Regions from separate parts of the Duganella violaceipulchra genome, predicted to be linked through region 1. Evidence: predicted binding sites of a transcription regulator. Region 1 holds the regulator's gene; the other holds the start of a gene.
What was found. Region 1 encodes FliA, which starts transcription of late flagellar genes. Its sites were predicted from a motif close to CTAAAGTTTNNNNNNNNNNNGCCGNTA; they were not measured.

Region 2: a site for FliA is predicted at 4,477-4,503, ahead of KVP70_RS04025 (flagellar protein FliT). Genes of this name have one in related genera too.

Annotation. Positions count from the first base shown of each region.
Region 1 is NZ_JAHTGR010000004.1:362,734-369,898, forward strand. Features, by position in the region: gene flgM (flagellar biosynthesis anti-sigma factor FlgM) at 1-24, shown strand, start outside; gene KVP70_RS10130 (flagella synthesis protein FlgN) at 32-508, shown strand; gene motD (flagellar motor protein MotD) at 516-1,292, opposite strand; gene KVP70_RS10140 (flagellar motor protein) at 1,294-2,040, opposite strand; gene KVP70_RS10145 (RNA polymerase sigma factor FliA) at 2,022-2,753, opposite strand; gene KVP70_RS10150 (MinD/ParA family ATP-binding protein) at 2,797-3,594, opposite strand; gene flhF (flagellar biosynthesis GTPase FlhF) at 3,587-5,011, opposite strand; gene KVP70_RS10160 (RpnC/YadD family protein) at 5,162-6,181, opposite strand; gene flhA (flagellar biosynthesis protein FlhA) at 6,231-7,165, opposite strand, start outside.
Region 2 is NZ_JAHTGR010000002.1:250,818-257,982, reverse strand. Features, by position in the region: gene fumC (class II fumarate hydratase) at 1-1,147, opposite strand, end outside; gene KVP70_RS04035 (type IV pilus assembly protein FimV) at 1,301-2,728, shown strand; gene KVP70_RS04030 (aspartate aminotransferase type Ic) at 2,819-4,024, shown strand; gene KVP70_RS04025 (flagellar protein FliT) at 4,154-4,432, opposite strand; gene KVP70_RS04020 (HDOD domain-containing protein) at 4,583-5,410, opposite strand; gene KVP70_RS04015 (M13 family metallopeptidase) at 5,643-7,165, shown strand, end outside.

The sequences.
Region 1 (7,165 bases):
CTGCTGCACTCTCGCAAACGATAGGTCTACCATGTCAACCGCTACCCCGCTGAACAGCCTGCGCGAAGAAGAACACATCATGACGACCCTGCTGGGCGTTTTGAAGCAGGAGCAGCAATACCTGGTGGCGGCGGAAATTGACGGCCTGACGGCGGTCACCACCAAGAAATCGGCACTGGTCACGCAGATGACCCTGTTGTCGGCCCAGCGCCACCGCGCCCTGGGCAAGGCCGGCTACCCGGCCGAGGAAGCCGGCATGGATGCCTGGGTCGCCGCCAGCGGCGCCGACGCCGCCGAAGCATCCGTCCTGTGGCAGGCGCTGCAGCACCATGCGCGCGAAGCCAAGGAGCTGAACCGCATCAACGGCATGCTGATCAACAAGCAGATGAACCACACGCAAGGCGCGCTGCAAGCGCTGCGTCCGCAATCGGCGGGCGCCAACAACTTCTATGGCCCTGGCGGCCTGCCTACTTCCCTGCCCCGCAGCCGCGGCTTCCTGGCCGGCTGATCCAGATTTATTGCTGAGCCGGCGCCGGCGTCGGCACTTCCGTCACCGTATCCGGGATACCGGACAAGATCGTGACCGCCACGCGGCGGTTGCGCGCGCGGCCGATCGGGTTGTCGTTCGGCGCCACCGGCACGTTCGAGCTGAAGCCCACCGCCGTCAGGCGTTCCGGCGCCACGCCGGCGTCGATGAACAGCCGCACCACGCTGCTGGCGCGCACCGCCGACAATTCCCAGTTGGACGGGAACAGCGTGTTGCGGATCGGCTGGTTGTCGGTGTGGCCTTCGACCTGCACCTTGTGGTCGTCGTTTTTCAGCAGGCCGGCGACGGCGCGCAGCGCCTCGGTCGACTCGTTGGTCAGGCGCGCCTCGCCCGGATCGAACAGCACCGAGGCGTTGATCTCGACGCTGACGCCGCGGCTGTTCTGCGTGACCCGCACCTTGCCCTCCTTGACCAGCGGCGCCAGGGTGGACAACAAGTCCTGCGCCAGCCTGGTCATCTGGGTCTTTTCCTTGCGCAGCAGTTCGGCGTGGCGCCGCAGGTTGGGATTGGGGATCGGCAGGTTGGGCACTTCGGTGTTGACCGGCTTGGCCGAACCGGCGCCGCCGAAGGCGTCGCCCAGCGCCACCGACAGCACCTTGTAGCGGCCGATATTGACCACCGAAATCGCGTACATCACCACGAAGAAGGCGAACAGCAAGGTGATGAAGTCGGCGTAGGAGATCAGCCAGCGCTCGTGGTTCTCCGGTTCGTCGTCGAACTTCCTGCGGGCGCGCCGGTTCTGCATGTCAGTGTTCCCGCATCAGCGTGGCGATGCGTTCGTCGATGACGCGCGTGTGGTCGCCGGTGGCGATGTCGTAGAACACGGCGGCGGCGATTTCCTGCTGGTGCACCGCCTGCGTGACGATGGCCTTGAGCTTGTTGGCGATCGGGTAGAAGAACAGATTGGCCAGGCCGACGCCGTAAATGGTCGAGACGAAAGCCACGGCGATGCCGGAGCCGAGCTTGCTGGGGTCGGTGAGGTTTTCCATCACGTGGATCAGGCCCAGCACCGCGCCCAGGATGCCGATGGTGGGCGAATAGCCGGCCGCCGATTCCCAGATGCGCACCGCCTGGCGTTCTTCCGTTTCGTAGGCGGTGATTTCGGTGTCGAGGATCTGGCGCAGCTTGTCGGGGTTGATGCCGTCGACGATCAGGCGCAGGCCCTTGGTGTTGAACTTGTCCTTGGAGGCGAGCATATAGCGCTCCAGCGACAGCAGGCCGTCGCGCCGCGCCGCCAGGTTCCAGGCGTTGATGTCGCGCGCCAGCAGCACGCGGGTGTCGGCCGGCGGCGCGAACACCAGGCGCAGCATGCGCAGGCCGCGCACAAAGGTGCGGAACTTGGTCTGCAACAGTACCGCGCCGAAGGTGCCGACCACGACGATCGCAAACGCGGCCGGTTGCAGCAACGACGCCAGCTTGCCGCCCTCGAGCGTCTGGCCGACGACGATGCCGGCCAGCGCCAGCAGCACCCCGGCTACGCTGGCCCAGTCCAAGACCGCTCCCGAAGTGAGGCGCGCAACCGTGCCACGGCCTGCGTATGCAGCTGCGATACGCGCGATTCCGATACGCCCATCACGGCGCCGATTTCTTTCAAGTTGAGCTCCTCTTCGTAGTACAGCCCCATCAGGATCTTTTCGCGCGGCGGCAGCGCGTCGATGGCGTCGATCACGGCCTGGCGGAAGTCGCCGTCCAGCAGCGAGCGCAGCGGATCGCTCTCCTCGTCCGAGCAGTAACGGTCGAGGAAGCTGTCGTTGCCGTCGTCGTCGTGAAAATCTTCGTAGTACACCAGCTGGTGGCCGCCGCCGTCGGACAGCATGTCCTGGTAGTCGGACAGCGACAGCTTGAGCATCTTGGCCACTTCCGACTCGGTCGGCGGATGGCCCAGGCGCTGCTGCAGCGTGCTCATCGCCGTTTCGATCTTGCGCATGTTCTGGCGCATCGAGCGCGGCAGCCAGTCGCTGTTGCGCAGCTCGTCGAGCATGGCGCCGCGGATGCGCAGCACGGCGTAGGTTTCGAACTGGGCGCCATGGGTGTCCTCGTAACGGCTGATGGCGTCGAGCAGGCCGATCATCCCGGCTTGCACCAGATCGTCGACTTCGACGCTGGGCGGCAGTTTCGCCTTCATGTGGTGGGCCAAGCGCTTGACCAACGGCATATGCTCCGTCAGCAAAGAATTCTTGTCCACTTTCCCTTTGACCGTGTACATAGCCTGTTTATTATTGATTAAGCGCTAAAATTATGATGCTCCCTTAACGGAAAGATGGCGAGCCGGCCAGCGCGAAGCGCCCCGCCAGTTGACGAAACGCGACCGAAGCCCCGGCCAGCGGAAACGCATCGACCACCGCACGCCCCAAGCGTGCCGCGCGCTGCAGGTATTCATCCGCCGGCACCGATCCCATCGAAACGAGGTTCACCGCCAGGTATCGGCTTGCTGCCTGTGCCATATTATCGTATACCACCTTTGCTTCCGATTCGGAAGCCCCGGTGACCAGAATTCCAAACGGCCGCCGACCGAGCTCCTGGTTCAGGCGCTTGATCATACTGTACGCGGCCTTGATCGAGGTAGCGCTATTCGATACCTGCACCACGATTTCCGAGCTGGCCATGACCGGCACCGGGAAGGCCACGCCGTCGAACTCGCCGTCGACGATGACGATGCCGGTCTGCTTGGCCAGCACGTCGAAGGCCTTGGCCAGGCGGCGCGTCTCGTCCGGGCCGCTGCGCGCCACGCCGCGTGTCATCGACGCCACAGCGAAGCCTTGCGGCACCTGGTGGATCACCTGGTTCAGCGCGCACTCCTGGCGCGCCACGTCGAGCAGGCTGGCGCCGCCGTCCACGCCGAGGCGGGTGGCCACGCCGTGGGCGCTGGCGCAGGCGTCGACCAGCAGCACGTCGTTGCCGGCGCGCGCCAGCGAGGCGCCCAGGTTGACCAGCATGGCGCCCTTGTCATCGTGGGGCGTGGCCGACAGGAAGGTGACGATGCGCGGCTTGGGCCCCGCCAGCATGCGGCGCAGTCCCTCCGCCTGGTCGAAATCGAAATTAGCCAAGGTGCACCTCGCGCATTGCTTGCTGGGCCTGGCCGTTGCTCATCAAGAGAGGCAGTTCGGCGTCCAGGTATTGGGTGTGGACGACATCGCGTTTCAGCTTGAAAGCACGGTCGATCAGGTAGGCCGGATCGGCCAGGTGCAGGTCTTCCGGCACGCGCTGGCCGTTCGACACGTAGAACAGATTGAGTTTTTGGCGGATCACCACGTCAAGCACGTTGCCGATGGCGGCCGCTTCGTCCAGCTTGGTCATGATGCAGCCGGCCAAGCCGCTGCCCTGATAGGCGCGCACCACTTCGTTCAAGGTTTCCTGGGTGGCCGTGGCGTTCAGGCACAGCAGGCGCTTGACGTCGGCGCCGGCGCCTTGCAGCATCGAGACCTGTTCCGTCACCATCTGGTCGCGCTGGCTGACGCCGACCGTGTCGATCAGCACCGTGTGCTTGTTCTTCAACTCCTTGAGGGCGATGCGCAGGTCGGCTTCGTCCTTGACCGAGTGCACCATCACGCCGAGGATCTTGCCGTAGATGCGCAGCTGCTCGTGGGCGCCGATGCGGTAAGCGTCGGTGGTGATCAGGGCCAGCTTGTCCGGGCCGTGGCGCATCACGCAGCGCGCGGCCAGCTTGGCGGTGCTGGTGGTCTTGCCGACGCCGGTCGGGCCGACCAGCGCGAACACGCCGCCCTGCTCGATCAGCGCGTCTTCGTTGGCCATGGTTTGCAGGTTGCGGGTCAGGACGTTCTTGATCCAGCGCAGGCTGTCGGCGGCGTCGCGGTTGGCCGGCAGTTTTTCGATCAGGTAGCGCGCCAGGCTGGCCGAGAAGCCGGCCGCCAGCATCTCGCGCAGCACGGCGGCTTTCTGCGGCTCGCGCGCTTGCGTGGTGCCCCAGGAGATCTCGGCCAACTGGGTTTCCATCATGCCGCGCATGGCGCGGATTTCGCTCATCATGCCCTGCATTTCGGCGGCGGCGTTCTGCTTGGCGCTGGCGACGGCGGCGCTGACCATGGCGGCGATCTGGTCGACGTCCAGCGCGGCCTGGGCAGGAGCCCGGGCTGGCGCGACGGCGGCGGCCTTGGTGACGCTGGCGAACGACGAGGCCGACGCCACCACGCGGCGCACCGGTTGGACTGGCAGGGCTACCGGCGCAGGGCTTGGGGTATTCGATTCAAAACGCGGCTCCAAACGCTGATCGGCGCGGCCTTGCGGCAAGACGCTGCCCAGATCGAGCGACGGTGCCGGTTCGGCCATCGGCGAGTGCGGCGCCGGCATGGCCAGCGAGGCGGCATCGTCGTTGGCCAGGGCGAGGATTTCAACCCCGCCATCGGCCTGGCGGTTGGATAGGATCACGGCATCGGGGCCGAGCGATTCGCGCACTTTGCGCAGCGCCTCGCGGGATGTCGGTGCGGTAAATTTTTTGACGTTCATGGCCGGCTCTCAGGAATCTAAGTCAAGCAGTGCGTCTTCCGGATGAGACGCCTTTACTCTGACAGTGCCATTATTGACGATGCACTCTGGAAACGATCCGAGGAACAGGGGGGCAAATGGGCCGCATTTCGCCATTGCGGTCGAGGCGGCTTAGCTGTCGCGGAAAACCTCCTCCAGCGAGGCGGCGCCAACGAAGTTTTGGGCCCATGCCGACAGCTGCGATTCATCGGCCGTCAAAAGCCGTGTGCGGACAGCAGCATCCAGCTCGCCGAAGCGTTGCTGCAACAAGGCGGTCAGCAGGGCAGACTGCCCTTCTTGCCGTCCTTCTTGCCGTCCTTCTTGCCGTCCTTCCTGCCGTCCTTCTTGTCGCCCCTGTTGCCATCCTACTTGCCGCCCCTCTTCAAGTCCGTGCTTGCGCCATTGCTCCATGCAAAGGCGTTCCATCGAAGATATGTAAGGCATAGTTCGCCTCCTTTCCAATTGCAAAGCCACGTAGGCCACCCGAACTTCCAATGCTTGCGGCAATCGCATGATCCAGTCGATCACCCGGTACAAATTGATGATACGCCGCTTGTCCCAATCACGCTGATACAGAAGTTTGGTGAGCCGCAATTTGGCGGTGCGCCGGCGGTGGGGGCTTCCCCTGGTCTGCCGCGCCTGCAAATGCGCCAGCGTCACCAAGGCAAAGGGGTTCTCGTGCCACTGCAACTCGTCAAGGCGATCGGCGAAGTCCAATAGTTTGACGACAGGGAACTCAATCCCCACCGTGCAGCCAAGCAAACGGTAACTAAACGACGAAGGCCGCCAACGCTTGCCACCATCGGTCAGCAACGCCATGCTGGCTACCGCGCGGTGGTAGCGATCATAGACGCGATAGTTGTAGACAAACATACGTTCCGCAAAGTCCGTATCGCGCCAGCCCTGCACTTCCAGATGCAGCAGCACCCATTGCTCGCCGCCATCATGCAAGTGCACCGAAACCAGCTTATCGAGCAAGCGTTTGCCCAACTCGGCATCGCAAGTCAGCGCGGAAAATTCCTGATCGAGAAATGTGTACGGCCGCGACCAGTCAATCGCAGCATGCGCAAGAGGGAAATAAAAGGCCATGAACTCGGGGAAGTGGTGCATGACCGCTTCCTTCCATGGCGTGTCGAAATCGTCGTCATCCATGCAAGCAGTCTAGGCCGCCCACATGGATGCATCCGCGATCCGCTCAAACTTAGGCCGGCTGCTGGCCCACCAGCGCCGTCACGCGGATGGTCTTGGTCTCCGGGATCTCCGCATGCGACAGCACCTTCAATTGCGGCAAGGCGCGGCGCAGGAAGCGCGACAGCAAGGCCCGCAGCGGCCCCGGCACCAGCAGCACCGGCGTCAAGCCCAGCGCCTCCTGCTGCTGCGCCGCCGCCTGCGCCTGCTGGGCGATGGTGTCGGCCAGCCCCGGCTCGATGCCGGCGCCATCCGGACCGCTGGCCGCCAGCGCCTGCATCAACAAGCGTTCCAGGCGGTTATCCAGGGTCATCACCGACAACTCGCTGGCGCCGGGGAACAGCTGCTGCACGATAGCGCGTCCCAGCGCGATGCGCACCAGCGCCGTCAGGTCGCCCGGGTCCTGCGTGTGCACGGCGTGCTCGGCCAGCGTCTCGATGATGGAGCGCATGTCGCGGATATGCACGCCTTCCATCAGCAGGTTCTGCAACACCTTCTGCAGGGTCGACAGCGAGACCATCTTCGGCACCAGGTCTTCCACCAGCTTGGGCGCATCCTTGCCCAGGTGGTCCAGCAGCGACTGCACCTCGGCCCGGCCCAGCAGCTCGGAGGCGTGGGTCGTGATCAGGTGATTCAGGTGGGTCGCCACCACGGTGCCGGCGTCGACCACGGTGTAGCCCATGCCCTGCGCCTGGTCGCGCAGATTGGCGTCGATCCAGGTGGCCGGCAGGCCGAAGGCCGGATCGGTGGTCGTCATGCCCGGCAAGGTGCCGCTGGCCATGCCCGGATTGATCGCCAGGAACTGGCCGTTGAAGGCCTCGCCCATGCCCACCTCCACGCCCTTGAGCGTGATGCGGTAGGCCGACGGCTTCAATTCCAGGTTGTCGCGGATGTGCACCGGCGGCGCCAGGAAGCCCACCTCCTGCGCGAACTTCTTGCGGATGCCCT
Region 2 (7,165 bases), on a different contig from region 1:
CGAAGCTGCGCATGCCGTCGGCCAGCAGGCGCGCGCTTTGCAGGAAGTTGTGGGCGATCAGCGGCTTGTAGACGTTCAACTCGAAGTTGCCGGAGGCGCCGCCGACGGTGATGGCGACGTCGTTGCCGAACACCTGGCAGCACAGCATGGTCAGCGCCTCGCACTGGGTGGGGTTGACCTTGCCCGGCATGATGGAGCTGCCCGGCTCGTTTTCCGGGATGCTGAGCTCGCCCAGGCCGGAGCGCGGGCCGGAGGCCATCCAGCGCACGTCGTTGGCGATCTTCATCAGCGCGGCGGCCAGGGTCTTGAGCGCGCCGTGGGCCGACAGCAGCGCGTCGTGGCCGGCCAGCGCGGCGAATTTGTTGTCGGCGCTGCGGAAGGGCAGGGCCAGCGTGTGCTCCAGCTCGGCGGCGATGCGGTGCGCGTATTCGGGATGGGCGTTGAGGCCGGTGCCGACCGCCGTGCCGCCGGCCGCCAGCTGCAGCACGCCGGGCAGGGCGGTGCTGATGGCGCGCTCGGCGAAGTCGAGGTGGGCCACGTAGCCGGAAAACTCCTGGCCCAGGGTCAGCGGCGTGGCGTCCTGCAGGTGGGTGCGGCCGATCTTGACGATGTCGGCGAACGCCTCGGCCTTGGCGTGCAGGCTGTCGCGCAGCGCGCGCAGCGCCGGCAGCACCTGGCCGGCCAGCGCCTGGGCGGCCGCCACGTGGATGGCGGTGGGGAAGATGTCATTCGACGACTGGCCCAGGTTGACGTCGTCGTTGGGGTGCAGCTTGCGGCCTTCGCCGCGCACCCCGCCCATCAGCTCGGAGCCGCGGTTGGCCAGCACTTCGTTCATGTTCATGTTGGACTGGGTGCCGGAGCCGGTCTGCCACACGGCCAGCGGGAACTCGCCCGGGTGGCGGTCGGCCAGCACCTCGTCGGCGGCCTGGGTGATGGCGATGGCCTTGGCGCCTTCGAGCAGGCCCAGGTCCAGGTTGACGCGCGCGGCGGCGCGCTTGACGCTGGCCAGCGCGTGGATCAGCTCCAGTGGCATGCGTTCGGTGGAGATGTGGAAGTGCTCCAGCGAGCGCTGGGTTTGCGCGCCCCACAACTGCTGGTCGGGGACGTCGATCGGGCCAAAACTGTCACGTTCACTTCTGGTGTTCATGGTGTTTCCTTTGGGCGGGGAGGCAATCATGTGCGTTTGCTAAGTGGCTTCCAGTGTAGCGCAGTCCTGAAAAATTAACCTAGGGCTACAAAACCGGGAAAATCAGCCGTTATAGCTGATACACTTTAAGAATTCGCTCCAAGCGACCCCGACATGCAGCGCACACCATTCCTGACCACGATCTTTGCCTGCGCCGGCGCGCTGCTGCTGGCGGCCGCCGCGCCGGCGGCGGAACTGGGCGATATCGCCGTGCGCTCCTACATCGGCCAGCCGCTGGCGGCCGATATCGAGCTGGTGCAGCTGGCGCCGGACGAGGTGTCGGCCCTGCAGGTGCGGCTGGCGCAGCAGGATGTGTTTCGCGGCGCCAACATCAGCATGAATCCGGCGCTGGCCTCGGTGCACCTGTCGGTGGTGCGGCGCGACGGCCGGCAGTTCCTGCACATCACCACCACCCGCAATATCGATGCCGAGTACGTGCATTTGTTCCTGGAGCTGAGCGCCGCCGGGCGCCAGGATGTGCGCGCGGCAACCGTGTGGCTGCAGGCGGATCCGAATCCTGCGCCGCCGCCACCGCCGGCCATGACGGCGGCGCAGGCGGCGGCGTTGGCTCGGGTGGAGCGGGCGGCCAGGGAGACGGCGTTGGCGGCGCCGCCCGCACCCGCGCCCGCGCCTGCCGCAGCGCCCGTGCGGGACCGGACGCGGCCGGCGCCGATGCCGGCTGCGCATGAATCCGAAGTGGGCGAGCCGGGCGTTTTGCGGACGGCGCCGTCGCGGCGGCCGTCGCCGGCGGTGCGCAATTTGCCGGAGCGCATAGCCGATGCGATGGGCCAGGCGCCGCGCCCGGCGCCGCGTCCCGCACCGGCCAAGCCGTCGGCCGGCGGCGATGCGGCGCGCGACGAGGACGGCTTGCCGCTGGGCGTGGCGCAGGCTTTGCTGCCTTTGGCGCCGTTGCCGCTGCCTAAGGGCGTGAAGCGGCCGGCGGCTCCGGCCGCTTGCACCCCGTCCGGCATGAGCGCGAAAGAATGCGCGGCGCTGGATACGCACAGTGTGGAGTTGTCCAGCAAGCTGGTCGAGCTGGAGGGCAAGGTGAAGTTGCTGCAAGGGGCGTTGGCGGCGACGGGCGGGGCGGCCAGCGCGGCGGCGCACGCGGCGTCGGCCCAGGCGCCGGCGCCGGCACCAGCCGCTACGCATGGCGCGCCGGCAACGGCGCCGGCAACGGCGCCGGCATCGGCATCGGCATCGGCATCCGCGTCCACGTCGGCATCTGCGGCGAGCTCGGCGGCGTCGGAGGAGGCCTCGGCGCCGGTCAAGAAGGTGCGCGTGTTGCCCAAGCTGAAGTACAAAAAGGAAAAACCGCCGGAACCGGCCGCCAGCAATACGCCGCTGATCGCCGCCGGCGCCGGCGTGCTGGCCTTGTTGCTGGGCGCCGGCGGCTATCTCTACCTGCGCAAGAAACGCGGCAGCGGGCCGCTGAAAATCTGGCAGGGCTTCCGCCGGAAAAAGCCGGCCGGGGAGGGCGAACAGCCGGTGGAGGCGCCGCCGCTGCACGAAGTGACGCCGGAATCCATGATGCAGCAGTAATAAGTATATAACTGCACGCTCTGATTGAGGTCAGACAATCTGGGGTATAGTAATCGACCCCCTCCGTCTTCCCCATACTGAAAGAGCGCTATGACTGCAGTAGAGCAATATCAAGCTTTCAAACAACTCGGCCTGAAGCTGGACATGTCCCGCGGCAAGCCTGCCCCCGAGCAGCTGGACTTGTCGAATGGCCTGATGGCCGCGCTGGACGGCTACAAGGCCGCCGACGGCACCGACGGCCGCAACTACGGCGGCACCATCGGCCTGCCGGAAGCGCGCGAACTGTTCGGCAAGCTGCTGGACGTGCCGGCCGCGCAGGTCGTGGTCGACAGCAGCGCCCGCCTGTCGCTGATGCATGACGTGATCATCTACAGCCTGCTCAACGGCACGCCCGGCAACGCCCCGTGGGTGCGCGAGCCGGTGACCTTCCTGTGCCCGGTGCCGGGCTATGACCGCCACTTCGCCATCTGCGAAGCGCGCGGCATCAAGATGATCAACATCCCGATGAGCGAAGCCGGTCCGGACATGGATCTGGTGGAGAAACTGGTGGCCGAGGACGCCAGCATCAAGGGCATGTGGTGCGTGCCGAAGTACAGCAATCCGGGCGGCGTGGTGTTTTCGGACGCCGTGGTGGCGCGCCTGGCGGCGATGAAGACGGCGGCGCCGGACTTCCGCCTGATGTGGGACGACGCTTACCGCTTCCATCATCTGGGCGAGCAAAAGCTGGAAGTGGCCAATATCCTGGACGCCTGCGCCAAGGCCGGCAATCCGGACCGCGCGATCGTGTTCGCGTCGTCGTCGAAGGTGACCTGGGCCGGTTCGGGCATCGCCGCGCTGGCCGCGTCGCCGGCCAATATCGCCTGGTGGACCAAGCACGCCGGCATCCGCAGCATCGGCCCGGACAAGATCAACCAGCTGCGCCATGTGCGCCTGCTGAAGGACCTGCCGACGGTGGAAGCCTTGATGGAACAGCATCGTTTGCTGCTGAAGCCGAAGTTCGACGCGGTGCTGGCGCAGTTCGAGCACTACCTGGCCGACGTGCCGGGCGTGTCGTGGACGCGTCCGCAGGGCGGCTACTTCATCGACCTGGTGACGCCGGACGGTTCGGCCAAGCGCACCGTGGCGCTGGCCAAGGAGGCGGGCATCACGCTGACGCCGGCCGGTGCGGCTTTCCCTTACGGTAACGATCCGAAGGATAGCCATATCCGCATCGCGCCGAGTTTCCCGTCGCTGGACGAGATCACCCAGGCGGCGCAGGGCATCGCCTTGTCGCTGAAGCTGGCGCTGGCCGGTTAAACCCGCACTGCGGCGAACCAGGGTCAGACCCCGTACGGGGTCTGACCCTTTTTGGCTTTAAGGGGGGGGGGGGTGTCTCAAACGAAAAAAAAGCGCCGGCTTCGGCGCTTTCTGTTTTGGCGGTCGGGTTTACTGACGCGACATGCCGGGCACGTTGTTGGCCCAGGGTTCGGTGACGTCGCGGATGGCGCGGTCGTTGGCCAGGATTTGTTTCAGCAGGTCGATCTTGCGCAGGCGCGGGGCGCCGCTCAGGGCCGGCACGCCGGTGCCCCCTGCGCGGGCTTCGCTGGCGCATTGCGCCTCCAGGCGGCTCAGGCCGTCGAAATCACCCAGACGTGCGGCGGCGGCCATTTGATTGGTCAAACCGGCAATATTTTCGTACATCGAGAGGACTTCGGTGGAGGTCATGTTCTCACCCTGGCTAGTTATTGCGGATTACCGCATGTCCTGATTAACGTCGCCTTAAACGGGAACTTTAGGGTGTTTTGAAAAAATATTTGAAAAAGATCGAAAAAAAGCCCCATGCGGGGCTTTTCGTGGCCTTAAGAACAAGCTGGCTTATTTGACCAGCTCTTCCAGCCCGGCGCTCAGCTCGTCCGGCGACGGCATTTCGTCGATCAGGGCGTTGTCGTCCAGGCCCAGTTCCTCGGCCAGGTCGGCCGGGTAGCAGGCGGCGATTTCGTCTTCGCTCAGTCCGGCCTGCTCGACGCGGGCGCGCCAGGCGGCCAGCGAGACCACGGCGGCCAGGCGGTTCAGCTCGCCGTTGTGGTGCGGCTCGGGGAAGGCCAGGATGGTTTCCGAGAAGGTCAGCGGGAACTTCCAGCGCTTGGCCAGTTCGGCGCCGACGTCGGCGAAGGTGAAGCCGAACGAGGCTTGCTCGGCGTCCAGGCGGCGCGAGTCCAGCGGGCCGGCCACCTTGTCGAGCGCCATCGCCTGTTCGGCCATCGCCGAGTGGATCACCAGCTGGCCGATGGCGTGCATCATGCCGATGGTGAAGGCGAGGTCGGTGTTTTCCTTGGTTTTCTTGGCAATCCACTTGGCCGACACCGCGGTGTGCAGACTGTAGCGCCAGAATTGCTTGAGGTCGAGGCCGGGCACGGTCTTGAAGCCGCTGACCAGGCCGGAGCTGATGACCAGCGTGCGCACGGTCACGAAGCCGAGCATCAGCACCGCGTCTTCCACCGTGCCGATGCTGCGCGACACGTGGTAGTAGGCCGAGTTGGCCAGGCGCAGCAGCTTGGCGCTCAGCACCGGATCCGTCGACAGTTTCTTCGCGATCTCTTCGGTCGAAACGCTGGCCTTGTCGAAACTGCTGATCAGCTCTTCCACGACTTTGGGCGCGGTAGGCAACGCAGTTGGATTCTGGAACAGGGCATCAAGTTTCATATTTATCTCCTGGGTAATTAGCGCGTTGCTATAGGCTAACTATATAGCGATTCCCCGAATGAATGAAGCAATTTTGCTGGGCGGGCGTCTCTTTTCTGCCGTGTTGTGACCATCTATTCCGTCAAATCCACCGTTCGTCGCAAAGCTGCGTCGCCGCGCGCGCCGCGGCGCTACCGTGCACGCTGGCGTACCACGCCTGACATTCAACCAGATCCACGACCAAGGGACTCCCATGCACCCATCTACAAGCAAGTTAAGCCTGGCCATCTGCGCCGCCCTGATGCTGGCCGCGCCGTTGCGCGCCGAGCCGACCTCCGCCGCCCCATCGACCGCCGCCGCCAAAAGCGCCGTGCTGCCGGGCGACGATTTTTTTGATTACGTCAACGCCGACTGGCTCAACAGTGTCGAGATTCCGGCCGACCGCAGCGGCTGGGGCGTGGGCAACGCGCTGGTCGAGGACACCAACCAGCGCATCGTCAAATTGATCGAAGCGATGGCGGCGCAGCCGGCCGACGCCGAGGCGAAAAAAATCGCCGACTACTACGCCGCCTTTATGGACGAGTCCGGCATCGAGGCCAAGGGCCTGGCGCCGCTGCAGCCGCTGCTGCAAAAAATCGCCGCCATCGGTGACAAGGGCGCGCTGGCCGAGGCGCTGGGCGGCGCGCTGCAAGCCGATGTCGATCCGCTCAACGCCACCAACTTCTTCACCGAAAACCTGTTCGGCCTGTGGATCGCCCAAGGGCTGAAGGACTCGGCGCACTACACGCCCTACCTGCTGCAGGGCGGGCTGGGCATGCCGGACCGCGCCTACTATCTGGACGCTACGCCGGCCATGCAAAAGTTGCGCGGCCAGTACCAGGCGCACATCGCCGCCACCTTCAAGCTGGCCGGCATCGCCGACGCCGACGCCCGCGCCGCGCGCGTGTTCGAGCTGGAACGCAAGATCGCGCTGGCACACGCCAGCCGCGAGGATTCGTCCGACGTGCTGAAGGCCAACAACAACTGGAGCGCCGCCGATTTCGCGCGCAAGGCGCCGGGGCTGGACTGGAAAGCCTTCTTCGCCAGCGCCGGTCTGGGCGGGCAGAAAAAATTCATCGTCTGGCATCCGACCGCCATCGTCGGCGCGGCGCGGCTGGTGCAGTCGGCGCCGCTGGAAACGTGGAAGGATTTCCTCGCCTTCCACCGCATCAACCAGGTGAGCAGCGCGCTGCCGAAGGCGCTGGCCGACCAGCACTTCGATTTTTATGGCCGCACACTGAACGGCACGCCGGAGCAATCGGTGCGCTGGAAACGCAGCCTGGCCGCCGTCAACGCGGCCATGCCTGACGCGCTGGGCAAGGTCTATGTCGCCAAGTATTTCCCGCCGGAGTCCAAGCAGCGCCTGCAGCAAATGGTGGGCAAGATCGTCGACGCCTTCCATACCCGCATCGACCAACTGGCGTGGATGGCCCCGGCCACCAAGAAAGAAGCGCATGCCAAGCTGAAGACCCTGTATGTCGGCATAGGCTATCCCGAGAAGTGGGCCAGCTACGAGCAGCTGGAGGTGGCGCCGGGCGATGCGCTGGGCAACCTGCTGCGCGCGCGCAGCGTGCATACGCAACAGCAATTGGCCAAGCTGCATCAGCCGGTGGACCGCGCCGAGTGGTGCATGCCGGCACAGCTGGTCAACGCGGTCAACATGCCGATGCAGAACGCGATCAACTTCCCGGCTGCGATCCTGCAGCCGCCGTACTTCGATCCGAGCGCCAGCGACGC